Regions from separate parts of the Pseudomonas sp. McL0111 genome, predicted to be linked through region 4. Evidence: predicted binding sites of a transcription regulator. Region 4 holds the regulator's gene; each other region holds the start of a gene.
The links. The regulator sigma-54, encoded in region 4, starts transcription at its own class of promoters, with help from an activator protein. The targets are predictions, from matches to a motif close to ANTGGCATNNANNTTGCTNT.

Region 1 (3,207 bases), 1.3 Mb from region 4:
GACACGGCACCTGCACACTCGCTGACAGAATCCCCAAAGCAATCGCCAGATCAAAGCGCCCGCCATCCTTGGGCAAGTCTGCCGGCGCCAGATTCAAGGTGATCCGCCGCGCTGGAAACTGCAGCCCGGAATTGATGATCGCGCTGCGCACCCGGTCCTTGCTCTCCTTCACCGCCGCCTCGGGTAGCCCGACCATGGTCAGCGACGGCAGACCGTTGGCGAGATGGACTTCGACAGTGACAGCGGGAGCATCCACGCCAATCTGGGCGCGGCTGTGGACGATGGAGAGGGACATGGTCGTTCCTTGAGCTGAATCGGGGGCCGCTTCCTGCGGGTTTTTGAAGGGTAGTCTTGGGATAAAGCGTTGGTCGGATTGTTTTAAGGACGAACTTTCTCTGAATGTTGCTGGAGGCACTAATCCTCAGGCATAAAAAAACCGCCTGTCAGGCGGTCATTTTGGCGGTACTCAGGTTCCACCACCGGCGAGCCAACCATCGGGCTCCATCTCCTTGCCGTAGGTCGCGGCCACTTTCAGAAAATGCCGCTGACTGGCTGAAACTCTGTCCGGCAAACCGAGTGCCTCGGTACCAGGTTTGGAAACCCGTGCCGGTTGGGTTTTCTGCTTCTTCTGCTTCATAAACACCTCACGTGCCGGGATGCTTGATTCAAGGTACTTACTTAATAAGGCGCGTGGGACGGTGCTTGTAGGACGTTGCCGGGATTGTCGCAGGGCTGAAGATCAAAAGATCGCAGCCTGCGGCAGCTCCTGCAAGTGAGGCGTAAGGTCGTTCCGACCTTTAATCGCTAGCAGGCTAGCTCCCACAGGGGATAGCAGCGGGTTATTCGGCTGGCGGAGTCAGCTTCGCTTCCATCTCGGCGACTTTGGCTTCGAGGCTTTCGAGGCGAGCGCGGGTGCGCGCCAGCACGACCATCTGACTATCGAATTCTTCCCGGCTGACCAGATCCAGTTTGCTGAAGGCACTTTGCAGCAGCATTTTGAACTGGCTTTCGATTTCGGCTTTCGGCAGCGGGGTGTCGCCGTTGAACAGGCGGGAGGCGGTGCCGCTCAGGGCGTCGAGGAAGTCTTTGGGCGCGAGCATGGGAAATGTCCTGGAAACAATGGCCGGCAGTGTATCACGCAGTGTCTATAGTCATTTGCGCAGGCACGGATGCACGCTTTTCGCGCAGGCGGACGGACGGCGACGCACCGTTGTTGTGCGTATCTGGATGGCCTTTTGCGCGGTTGCGCTTGCGGCAGCGGCTAACGGATTGAAATCAGTGGTTTTTGGCGACATGGCAAGCTTTCTGCTTAGTCGGTAGTGACCCATGCACTGATGCAGTCGCTGTGACGAATGCAGTGCGCCGGACGGGACGGGGAGTTTCGTCAGGAGCGGTTAGCTGGCGTCAGTCGGGCGGGTAAGGCCGACGATGCGTTACAAAGCCAGGCACTGCGCTTAGACTTGAGTCGGGTTTGTTTTCCTGGGGCAAGTCCACCAATTCGGGAGAGAGTTTCATGAAGCTAGTCACTGCCATCATCAAGCCGTTCAAGTTGGACGACGTGCGCGAGTCGCTGTCCGAAATCGGCGTGCAGGGCATTACCGTTACTGAAGTCAAAGGCTTCGGCCGGCAGAAGGGTCACACCGAGCTGTATCGCGGCGCGGAATACGTGGTCGATTTTCTGCCCAAGGTGAAAATCGACGTTGCAATCGACGACAAGGATCTGGATCGGGTTATCGAGGCGATAACCAAGGCTGCCAACACCGGCAAGATAGGTGACGGCAAGATCTTCGTGGTCAATCTGGAACAGGCGATTCGCATCCGTACCGGCGAAACCGATACCGACGCAATCTAAGCCGCCACAAACCCAACGCCCCAGGAGAAAACAATATGACTCTGCGTAAATTCGCAGGGCTAGGCGCCCTGTTGTCCATCGTAATGCCCGGCCTGGCTATGGCGGCAGATCCGGTGGCGCCTCCAGTCCTCAATTCCGGCGATACCGCCTGGATGCTGACCTCCACCGCCCTCGTGCTGTTCATGACCATTCCGGGTCTGGCGCTGTTTTACGGCGGCATGGTTCGCTCCAAAAACATTCTTTCCGTGATGATGCAGTGCTTCGCCATTACCGGCCTGGTCACCATCCTGTGGTTCCTTTATGGCTACAGCATGGCGTTCGACACCACCGGGATGGAAGCCAACGTCGTCAACTTCAACTCCTTCGTCGGCGGTTTCGGCAAGGCGTTCCTCGCCGGCATAACCCCTGCGAGCATCACTGGCCCGACTGCGCTGTTCCCTGAGGCGGTGTTCGTCACCTATCAGATGACCTTCGCGATAATCACCCCGGCGCTGATCGTCGGTGCGTTCGCCGAGCGGATGAAGTTCTCCGCAATGCTGGTGTTCATGGGCGTCTGGTTCACTCTGGTTTACGCACCGATTGCGCACATGGTCTGGAGCGGTCCGGGTTCGCTGTTGGGTGACTGGGGTGTGCTCGACTTCGCAGGCGGCACCGTTGTGCACATCAACGCTGGTGTCGCAGGTCTGGTGGCTTGCCTGGTACTCGGCAAGCGCAAGGGCTTCCCGACCACTCCAATGGCTCCGCACAACCTCGGTTACACCCTGATGGGTGCGGCGATGCTGTGGGTTGGCTGGTTCGGCTTCAACGCCGGTTCCGCTGCTGCTGCCAACGGCACTGCCGGTATGGCAATGCTGGTGACTCAGATCGCAACCGCCGCCGCTGCACTGGGCTGGATGTTCGCCGAGTGGATCACCCACGGCAAACCAAGCGCACTGGGCATCGCCTCGGGTGTGGTTGCAGGTCTGGTGGCGATCACTCCGGCCGCTGGCACCGTGGGCCCGATGGGTTCGCTGATCATCGGTCTGGCGGCAGGCGTAGTGTGCTTCTTCTGCGCGACTACCCTGAAACGCAAACTCGGCTATGACGATTCCCTGGACGCCTTCGGTGTGCACGGTATCGGCGGTATTCTCGGCGCGATCCTGACCGGTGTGTTTGCTGCACCGGCTCTGGGCGGTTTCGGCACCGTGACCGACATTGCTTCGCAAGTGTGGATTCAGTGCAAAGGCGTGGGCTTCACGGTGATCTACACCGCGATCGTCACTTTCATCATCCTCAAGGTACTGGACGTGGTCATGGGTCTGCGTGCCACCGAGGAAGAAGAAGCGGTCGGCCTGGATCTGGCACTACACAACGAA
Region 2 (3,207 bases), 1.1 Mb from region 4:
GATCATACCGGGGTTTGCTCAAAAAACATTCAAGAAACTCACGGTTACTTATGGCCATAGCACTATTTTCGTTACGTCCTTATGACAAAACGATCATTCCATCGCTGTGACTCATTGGTTAGAACTGATCACAGGTTGACGTCCCAACGGCGTCAACACCTTGGCTCGCCACGCCGGCAGCGAGCCCCCCAACGGCAGAAGTTTTTCTGCCAGACCTCGGTTGAGGTCAACGCGTCAAATACAGTCAACAAGTGAGGGAAACACCCTATGAGAAGACTTAAGCGTGATCCGTTGGAAAGAGCATTTTTGCGCGGATATCAATATGGCGTTGGTGGCAAATCCCGTGAGCTTTGCCCATTTACTCTACCGTCGGTACGTCAAGCCTGGATTAACGGCTGGCGAGAAGGACGCGGCGACAACTGGGACGGTATGACCGGCACTGCGGGAATCCACAGACTCAACGAACTTCACGCCGTCGGCTGACACAGGGCATTTATTCCGACACGACAATCTGAATTGTAACGACTTACCACGCACGTCCTTCCCGGACGGCGGGCTGCGGCCCAGGGGCTCCTTCGAGGAGCCCTTTTTAATGCCTGCACAATCTGTTGAACGCACGCACTCCGGTGGCGAGGGGATTTATCCCCGCTGGGCTGCGAAGCGGCCCCAAAACAAGCAAACTAAATTTGGCAGGCAAATCGAGAGTTAGAACTTACGACTGCTGCGCAGCCGAACGGGGATAAATCCCCTCGCCACACAAACCTCCCAGTCCCTCAGTCCCAGACCTTCAGCGCAATGCGGCGATGGCATCTACCGATTCACGAATCAGCGCCGGGCCCTTATAGATGAAGCCCGAGTAGATCTGCACCAGGCTTGCGCCGGCAGTAATCTTCTCCGCCGCGTGCTTGCCTTCAGTAATCCCGCCCGCCGCGATAATCGGCAAACGACCACCCAGTTCCGCCGCCAACACTTTAACCGTGTGCGTGCTCTTGTCACGAACCGGCGCGCCGGACAGACCGCCCGCCTCGTCACCGTGTTCCATGCCTTCGACGCCAACGCGGCTAAGCGTGGTGTTGGTGGCGATCACCGCGTCCATCCCGGTATCGATCAAGGCTTGCGCGACCTGCGCGGTTTCTTCGTCGGTCATGTCCGGGGCAATCTTGATCGCCAGCGGCACATGTTTGCCATGACGCAACGCCAGTTCGGCACGGCGTGTCGCCAGATCAGCCAGCAGTTGCTTGAGCGAGTCACCGAATTGCAGGCTGCGCAGGCCCGGGGTGTTTGGCGAGCTGACGTTGACCGTGATGTAACTGGCGTGGGCGTACACCTTGTCCAGGCAGATCAGGTAGTCATCCACCGCGCGCTCGACCGGGGTGTCGAAGTTCTTGCCGATATTGATGCCCAGCACGCCCTTGTACTTGGCGGCGGCAACGCGGGCCAGCAGGTGATCGACGCCGAGGTTGTTGAAGCCCATGCGATTGATGATCGCCTCGGCTTCCGGCAGACGGAAGATCCGTGGTTTCGGGTTGCCCGGTTGCGGACGCGGGGTGATGGTGCCGATTTCGACAAAACCGAAACCCAGCTGCGCAAAACCGTCGATGGCCGCGCCGTTCTTGTCCAGACCTGCGGCCAAACCTACAGGGTTCGGGAAGTCCAGGCCCATGACCGTCACCGGCACTTTTGCCGGCGCCTTGCACAGCAAGCCATTGAGGCCCAAACGTCCGCCCGCGCCGATCAGATCCAGCGACAGATCGTGGGAGGTTTCCGGGGAAAGTTTGAACAACAGCTGACGGGCCAGGGTGTACATGGGCGGCTATGACTCGATGCGACGAAAGAGGCGGCGATTATAGCCGGGCATCGACCTGCGGCGCGAGACACGCAGGCAAATCAGCGGGCAACTGGCATATGCCTTGCACCTTCCCGGTTATCAGCCTGCAAGCCAACGACGGCGTGCAGGCCCGGACAATGGCGTCGTTCCCGGTTTTGCCTCGCGCAACGCCTGGGACGACGTTTTTTTTGAAGGTGGCTTTTATGCATGAACCCTCCATCGGGCCGCTGGCCTGGGTCAATGGCAGCGATGCCCCGGAAAAAACCGAGATCAATCTTGGCTTCATGGCCCTGAGCGATTGCGCCTCGGTAGTAGTTGCCGCCACTCAGGGCTTCGCCCAGCCTTACGGGCTGACCCTGAACCTCAAACGACAGAGTTCCTGGGCCAACCTGCGGGACAATCTGGTCAGCGGCGAACTCGACGCCGCCCACAGCCTGTACGGCCTGATCTATGCGGTGCATCTGGGCATCGGCGGCGTGGCACCGACCGACATGGCGGTGCTGATGGGGCTGAACCAGAACGGCCAGAGCCTCAATCTGTCCCATGGCTTGCAGAGTCTCGGCGTGACCAGTCCTGAAGCGCTGGATCGCCATGTGCACCAAAGCCGCGCAAAACTCACCTTCGCCCAGACCTTCCCCACCGGCACTCACGCCATGTGGCTTTATTACTGGCTGGCGAGCCAGGGCATTCATCCATTGCAGGATGTCGACAGCGTGGTGGTGCCACCGCCGCAAATGGTCGCGCACTTGCAGGCCGGGCGCATTGACGGTTTCTGCGTCGGCGAACCGTGGGCCGCCAGCGCCGTTGAACAAGACCTCGGTTTCACCATGGCGACTACACAAACCATCTGGCCCGATCACCCGGAAAAGGTCCTCGGTTGCACCCGCGCCTTCGTCGAGCAGTACCCGAATACCGCCCGGGCGCTGGTGATGGCGATCTTGCAGGCCAGCCGCTTTATCGAAGAAAGCCCGGAAAATCGCCGCAGCACTGCGCAGCTGTTGAGTGCCCCGGACTATCTCGATGCACCGCTTGCACACATCGAACCGCGCTTTGTCGGTGATTACGCTGACGGCCTCGGCAACCGCTGGCAGGACCCGCATGCTTTGCGTTTTTATGGCGGCGGCGAGGTCAATCTGCCGTATCTGTCGGACGGCATGTGGTTCATGACCCAGTTCCGTCGCTGGGGTTTGCTGCGCGACGACCCGGATTATCTCGCCGTTGCGCGTCAGGTCCAGCAACTGTCGCTCTATCGCGAAGCTGCCACTGCTGTGGGTGTGGCGGCGTGGGGCCAGGAAATGCGCAGCAGCCAATTGATCGACGGCAAGGTCTGGGACGGCAGCGATCCTGCCGGTTATGCCCGCAGTTTCAAGCTGCACGCC
Region 3 (3,207 bases), 740 kb from region 4:
ACTATTCGGGTTTTCACAGTCGCACGGCAAGGCAAGAGCAAGTGTTATGCCAGAAGTGTCGGAGCGTATTGGAGAGCACCACGAAACCACTGTGGGAGCCAGCCTGCTGGCGATGGTGATATACCAGTCAACAGAGATATTGACTGCCATGGCCTCATCGCCAGCAGGCTGGCTCCCACAGGTTTATGCGTTGTATCAGGCGTAATAGTCGACGGCGCTGGAGCCGATCACGCTGGTGGTTTGCGCAGCAGCTTCGGCCACACTTGCCGCAGCCAGTTCTTCATCGGCAGAATCCAGACGACCACCGGCAGCGCTGGTTCGACCACTCTGGCCCTGCTGTGCCTGCTCCTGACCTTGCTGACCCTGCCAGCCACGGCTCTGGTCGGAAACGTTGACGTCCACCTGGCCCATGCCCTGCTGGTTGAACATCTCGCGCAGACGATGCATCTGCCCATCGAGCGCTTCACGCACACTTGGATGCGCGCTCATGAACGTCACTTGGGTCTGTTGATCCGGAACCATGTTGACGCGGATATCCAGACGCCCCAGTTCGGCAGGCTGCAACTGAATGTCTGCCGCCTTCAGATTGGCGCTCGACAGGTACATGACGCGGTTGACCACTTCCTCAGTCCAGCCGCTCTGGTGCATGGCGATCGGCTGATTCACCGGCACCGCGTTGGCGGTTTTCGGCGTTGCCGCCTGAGTCAGCGCCGCCAGACGGTTGGCGAAGTCATCGACCCGGGTATCGCTGGTGGCGGTCTTCAGATCTTTCAGGCCATCGTCGATCAAACCACTGAAGGCCTTGTCGCCCTGGCTGGTGCTGTCCTTGTCGGCCTGCACATCGAGCATGCTGGCCATGCCGGCGGCAAAGGTCTGCGCCGAGGTCAATTCACCGTCAGCCTGAGTCTGAGCCGGCGTGGCCTTGGGCTGAGCCTGGCTGGAAGCGGAGATATGCCCGCCCTGCTCCATCGCCATGCGCAGTGCCGGCAGTGCGTCGAGCGGATCGGACGCCGGATCGAAATCGCTGTCGGTTGTCGCTGCCGGGTCTTTGACTGCTGGCAACACGGCCACTGCCGGGGTTTCGACTTTAGGCTGCGCCGCTTCGACAACCGGAGCTGGCACCACAGGTGCGGCAACCGCTGGCTGCACCACCTGCGCCAGTGCCGGATCGAGCGCCGGGTCAGTTACCGTAGCGTCGGCCACTGGCGTTTGCGTGGTATCCGTCGAATCGTCATCGGCGGTCTTGTCATCAGTCGCAGGCGTTGCCGACGGATCGGCGGGCAAGGCATTGCCGCTATCGGCAACCGTCGTCTGCGCAGCGGCAGACTGATCCTTGCCGACGTCCTTCTTGCCGCTGTTGTCAGCGACCTTGGCGGATGTCGATTTCGCCTGGTTATCAGCAACAGCCGAAGGCTTGTTCGGACCTTGATCGGCGAACACCTTGGCGAAGCTTGAGGCTTTGTCTACAGGCTCTGCGGCCATTGCCGGCGCTTTGGCCGAGGCGGCTTGAGCCTTGGCCTGGGCGGCGGTCTGAAGAAAAATATTGGGGGTCGCAGGCATTTCACGGTCTCCGCTGCACTGGGATCGTAGGTACAGTTGAGCGAGATGACTGCAAGTGCCGGGCCAATTTTGCCCGACGCTTGCGAAAAGCGCCGGGCGGCTGAATTAGTGAATGAGCGCGTGCTGTCGCTCATCTTCATAGACGGGTCGTACCTGATCAAACTCGCTGCTGATATCAGCGACCAGTTTGACGATTTCTGCGGGACTTTTATCTTTGGCGTACGACTCCAGCTCCTGACACAGCTCGGTCAGGCGAATCGCCCCCATGTTGCTGGCGCTGCCCTTGAGGCTATGCGCAACCTCGGACAGAACCTTGGCATCGGCGGTTTTTTGCAGCTCTTGCAGACGAATTTCAGAATCCGCCAGGAAGGTATCCAGCAAATCCGGATAACCGTCTTCCATCACTTCGCGCAATACGCCCAGTGCCTCGTGATCCACATGAATGTCTCTCACTTGCTCACTCCTTGATCAAGAATTCGCGGATTATGCCTCAATCTCCCAAAAAAACTCCACGCGAGCACTGCGACCATCGTCGGACCAACAGGCATTACGCCCTAATTGCCGGACCAGACTCACACCACGTCCCGACAGACGGACATCTTCAAGCGGTCGATTCATCACTCGCGACACATCAAAACCCTTGCCGCTGTCCTCGACCCGGATGATCAGGCAGCCACCCTTTTCTCGTGGTTTAACGTCCAGATGCACGCGCACGTAACCCTCCTGCAGAGCCTCCAGCCGCGAATTGCGCTGTTCGTAGTAATGCGCAAACCCTGAGGCATCGCGCTTCAAACTGGAATCCAGACCCAGCACCCCATGCTCCAGCGCATTGGAATACAACTCTGCGAGTACGCTGTACAAGGCACCGCTTTGCGCGCGCAGCCCGTGCACCTCTTGCAGCAACTGCAACAGATACGGCAGCGGATTGAAGCGCTTGAGGGTTGCGCCTCTGTACTCAAAGCTCACCGACCAGTCCAGTGGCGATGATTGGCCACTGTCGGAATACACCGGCGGCGATGGCGTGATCTGCGTCGCGTCGAGCAAGCTGACTTCGACCATGCTCACATCGTCACGCGGCTCACCGCGAAATTCCTCCAGGGCCCGCTCAATCTCGACAAACAGGTCGTCCGGCTGACGGTTAGCGGCAAACAGTTGCTGCAAACGCTCGACGCCGAACAAACGCTCTTCAGCATCAGTGGTATCGATCACCCCGTCGGACAACAGGAACACCCGGTCACCTACCGCCATGGTCTGCACTTCGGTACGGTCATCGAACGCCTGCGGACTGAGTACGCCCAACGGTAAATGCCGCGCCGGCAGCGGCACTCGCTCACCGGTCTCGACCCGATGCAGATAGCCATCCGGCATGCCGCCGTTCCATACCTCCACCGAACGACGCTGAAAACTCAGACACAGCAACGTAGCGCAGCAGAACATGTCCACCGGCAGGATGCGTTTGAGCTTGGCGTTCATTTCCCGCAGCGTTTCCGCCAGCCCGTAACCCTTGGCGGTCATGCCATAGAACACTTCGGCCAGTGGCATCGCGCCAACCGCTGCCGGCAGCCCATGACCAGTGAAATCGCCGAGCAACACATGCATGTCGCCCGCCGGGGTATACGCTGCCAGCAACAAGTCGCCGTTGAAAAG
Region 4 (3,207 bases):
ATATCAAGCAGATCATCCATCACCTCAAGGCCAAGGGCATCGGTGTACTGATCACCGACCACAACGTGCGTGAGACCCTGGATATCTGCGAAACCGCCTACATCGTCAACGACGGTCAACTGATCGCCGAAGGTGATTCCGCGACCATCCTGGCCAACGATCTGGTCAAGGAAGTGTATCTGGGCCACGAGTTCCGCTTGTAAGCACGACGGTACTCGGTCAGCCGCCCGGGTGCTGTAACGATGAAGCAGGTTTAATTCGCTTTAATTGTTACAGCACCCTAGGCAAACACCGCAGTTTCAGGCATATAATTTGCTTAAGTTTGGCGCTCCGGCGCCCTGTAGTGGATGGCGCATGAGCGCCGGCGAATAAGGTGTTAAGCCCCTGCCATGAAACCATCGCTAGTCTTGAGAATGGGCCAGCAGCTGACGATGACACCGCAGCTGCAACAGGCCATCCGCCTGCTCCAATTGTCGACCCTGGATCTGCAACAGGAAATCCAGGAGGCTCTGGAATCCAATCCGATGCTCGAACGCCAGGAAGAAGGCGAAGACTTCGACAACACTGATCCCCTGGCCGACAACCCCGAACAGAAACCCACCGAAATCCAGGAACCCTCCTATCAGGAAACCGCCCCGACGGTGGATAACCTCGAGGACGGCGAATGGAACGAACGCATTCCCAACGAGCTTCCGGTAGACACTGCCTGGGAAGACGTCTACCAGACCAGCGCCAGCAGCCTGCCAAGCAACGATGATGATGAGTGGGATTTCACCACCCGCACCTCTGCCGGCGAAAGCCTGCAAAGCCATCTGCTGTGGCAACTGAACCTCGCGCCGATGTCCGACACCGATCGCCTGATCGCTGTGACCCTGGTCGATTGCATCAATAATCAGGGCTACCTCGACGAAACTCTCGAAGAAATTCTTGAAGCGTTCGATCCGGAGCTCGACATCGAGCTGGACGAGATCGAAGCCGTCCTGCACCGCATCCAGCAGTTCGAACCCGCCGGCATCGGTGCGCGCAATCTGAGCGAATGCCTGTTGCTGCAATTGCGTCAGCTGCCAGCCAAGACCCCGTGGCTGAGCGAAGCCAAGCGTTTGGTGACCGACTACATCGATCTGCTCGGCAGCCGCGACTACAGCCAGTTGATGCGCCGCATGAAGCTCAAGGAAGATGAACTGCGTCAGGTCATCGAGCTGGTGCAGAGCCTCAATCCGCGCCCGGGCTCACAGATCGAGTCCGCCGAAGCCGAGTACGTCGTACCCGACGTGATCGTGCGCAAGGACAACGAGCGCTGGCTGGTCGAGTTGAACCAGGAATCGGTACCACGCCTGCGGGTCAACGCGCAGTACGCCGGTTTCGTCCGTCGCGCCGACACCAGCGCCGACAACACCTTCATGCGCAATCAGCTTCAAGAGGCCCGCTGGTTCATCAAGAGCCTGCAAAGCCGCAATGAAACCCTGATGAAAGTAGCCACTCAGATCGTCGAGCATCAGCGCGGCTTCCTGGAATATGGCGACGAGGCCATGAAGCCGTTGGTCCTGCATGACATCGCCGAAGCGGTCGGCATGCACGAATCGACGATTTCCCGGGTTACCACGCAAAAATTCATGCATACCCCGCGCGGTATTTATGAGCTGAAATACTTTTTCTCCAGCCACGTCAGTACCTCCGAAGGCGGTGAATGCTCGTCCACGGCGATCCGCGCGATCATCAAAAAACTGGTTGCCGCGGAAAATCAGAAAAAGCCGTTGAGTGACAGCAAGATCGCTGGTTTACTGGAGGCACAAGGCATTCAGGTGGCTCGCCGCACCGTCGCCAAGTACCGCGAATCCCTCGGGATCGCGCCTTCGAGCGAACGCAAGCGGTTGATGTAAGCCACGTTACAGCGTTCCAGTGGCAGGCTTTTCGGCCTGCCGCTTTATGCACTGGCAACGAAGGAGAAGCGGTATGCAAGTCAACATCAGTGGACACCAACTGGAAGTGACCAAGCCCCTGCGCGAATACATCGAGCTCAAACTCAAGAGGCTCGAGGGGCATTTCGACAAAATCACCAACGTGCAGGTCACGATGACGGTCGAGAAGTTGAAACAGAAAATCGAAGCCACCTTGCATATACCCGGCAACGAAGTGGTCGCCAACGCTGAACATACCGACATGTATGCAGCCATTGACGCCCTTACCGACAAGCTGGATAAACAACTCAAAAAGCATAAGGAAAAGACCCAGAGCCTCCTCCAGGGCGCGACCGGTCGTTAACTCCCCCATCCCATGATCCGACTTGAAAGTATCCTGACCCCCGGCCGTTCCCTCGTGAACGTGCCGGGCGGCAGTAAAAAGAAAGCCCTCGAGCAAATTGCCAACCTGATCGCCCGCGAAGTGCCGGATCTGGAGATGCAAGATGTCTTCGAGGCGTTGATCGCCCGTGAAAAACTCGGTTCTACCGGTTTTGGCAACGGCATCGCCATTCCCCACTGCCGCCTGAAAGGCTGCGAAGCGCCCATCAGCGCCTTGATTCACCTCGAAGCACCCATCGATTTCGACGCCATCGACGGCGCACCGGTTGATCTGCTGTTTGTACTGCTGGTGCCGGAAGCTGCTACCGATGCGCATCTGGAATTGTTGCGTCAGATCGCCAGCATGCTGGATCGCAAGGACGTGCGCGATAAATTGCGCAGCGCTTCAAGCAACGAAGCCCTGTACCAGGTTGTACTGGACGAACAAAACGGGCAGTAATCATGCGTTTGATCATCGTCAGTGGCCGTTCCGGCTCAGGTAAAAGCACCGCGCTCGATGTTCTTGAGGACAACGGCTACTACTGCATCGATAACCTGCCTGCAGGTTTGTTGCCGGAATTGGCCGAACGCGCGCTGATCCACACCGAACTGGCCCAACCGTTAGTGGCCGTTTCGATTGATGCGCGCAACTTGCCAAGCCATCTCTCGCGCTTCCCCGAGCTACTTGAAGAAGTGCGCAGTCGCCATATTCAGTGTGACGTGCTGTATCTGGATGCCGACGAAGAAACCCTGCTCAAGCGTTTCTCGGAAACCCGTCGTCGTCACCCGCTGAGCACCGCCAACCGTTCGCTCGCTGAAGCGATCAACGATGAAACCGCCCTGCTCGGCCCGATTGCCGACCTGGCCGACCTCAAGGTCAACACCACCAATCTGAACCTGTACCAGTTGCGCGACACCATCAAGCTGC

Region 1: glnK (P-II family nitrogen regulator) is a predicted target of sigma-54. The motif match lies at 1,293-1,312, and genes of this name have one in related genera.
Region 2: ACTWLJ_RS26355 (CmpA/NrtA family ABC transporter substrate-binding protein) is a predicted target of sigma-54. The motif match lies at 1,898-1,917, and genes of this name have one in related genera.
Region 3: ACTWLJ_RS27945 (flagellar hook-length control protein FliK) is a predicted target of sigma-54. The motif match lies at 1,598-1,617, and genes of this name have one in related genera.

What each region holds. Positions count from the first base shown of each region.
Region 1 is NZ_CP199585.1:1,784,946-1,788,152, forward strand. It holds gene ACTWLJ_RS08005 (YifB family Mg chelatase-like AAA ATPase) at 1-295, opposite strand, end outside; gene ACTWLJ_RS08010 (hypothetical protein) at 467-637, opposite strand; gene ACTWLJ_RS08015 (accessory factor UbiK family protein) at 840-1,100, opposite strand; gene glnK (P-II family nitrogen regulator) at 1,514-1,852, shown strand; gene ACTWLJ_RS08025 (ammonium transporter) at 1,888-3,207, shown strand, end outside.
Region 2 is NZ_CP199585.1:5,873,624-5,876,830, forward strand. It holds gene rmf (ribosome modulation factor) at 268-483, shown strand; gene ACTWLJ_RS26350 (quinone-dependent dihydroorotate dehydrogenase) at 788-1,807, opposite strand; gene ACTWLJ_RS26355 (CmpA/NrtA family ABC transporter substrate-binding protein) at 2,032-3,207, shown strand, end outside.
Region 3 is NZ_CP199585.1:6,194,093-6,197,299, forward strand. It holds gene ACTWLJ_RS27945 (flagellar hook-length control protein FliK) at 196-1,560, opposite strand; gene ACTWLJ_RS27950 (Hpt domain-containing protein) at 1,666-2,013, opposite strand; gene ACTWLJ_RS27955 (ATP-binding SpoIIE family protein phosphatase) at 2,044-3,207, opposite strand, start outside.
Region 4 is NZ_CP199585.1:529,770-532,976, forward strand. It holds gene lptB (LPS export ABC transporter ATP-binding protein) at 1-203, shown strand, start outside; gene ACTWLJ_RS02570 (RNA polymerase factor sigma-54) at 390-1,880, shown strand; gene hpf (ribosome hibernation-promoting factor, HPF/YfiA family) at 1,954-2,262, shown strand; gene ptsN (PTS IIA-like nitrogen regulatory protein PtsN) at 2,275-2,739, shown strand; gene rapZ (RNase adapter RapZ) at 2,742-3,207, shown strand, end outside.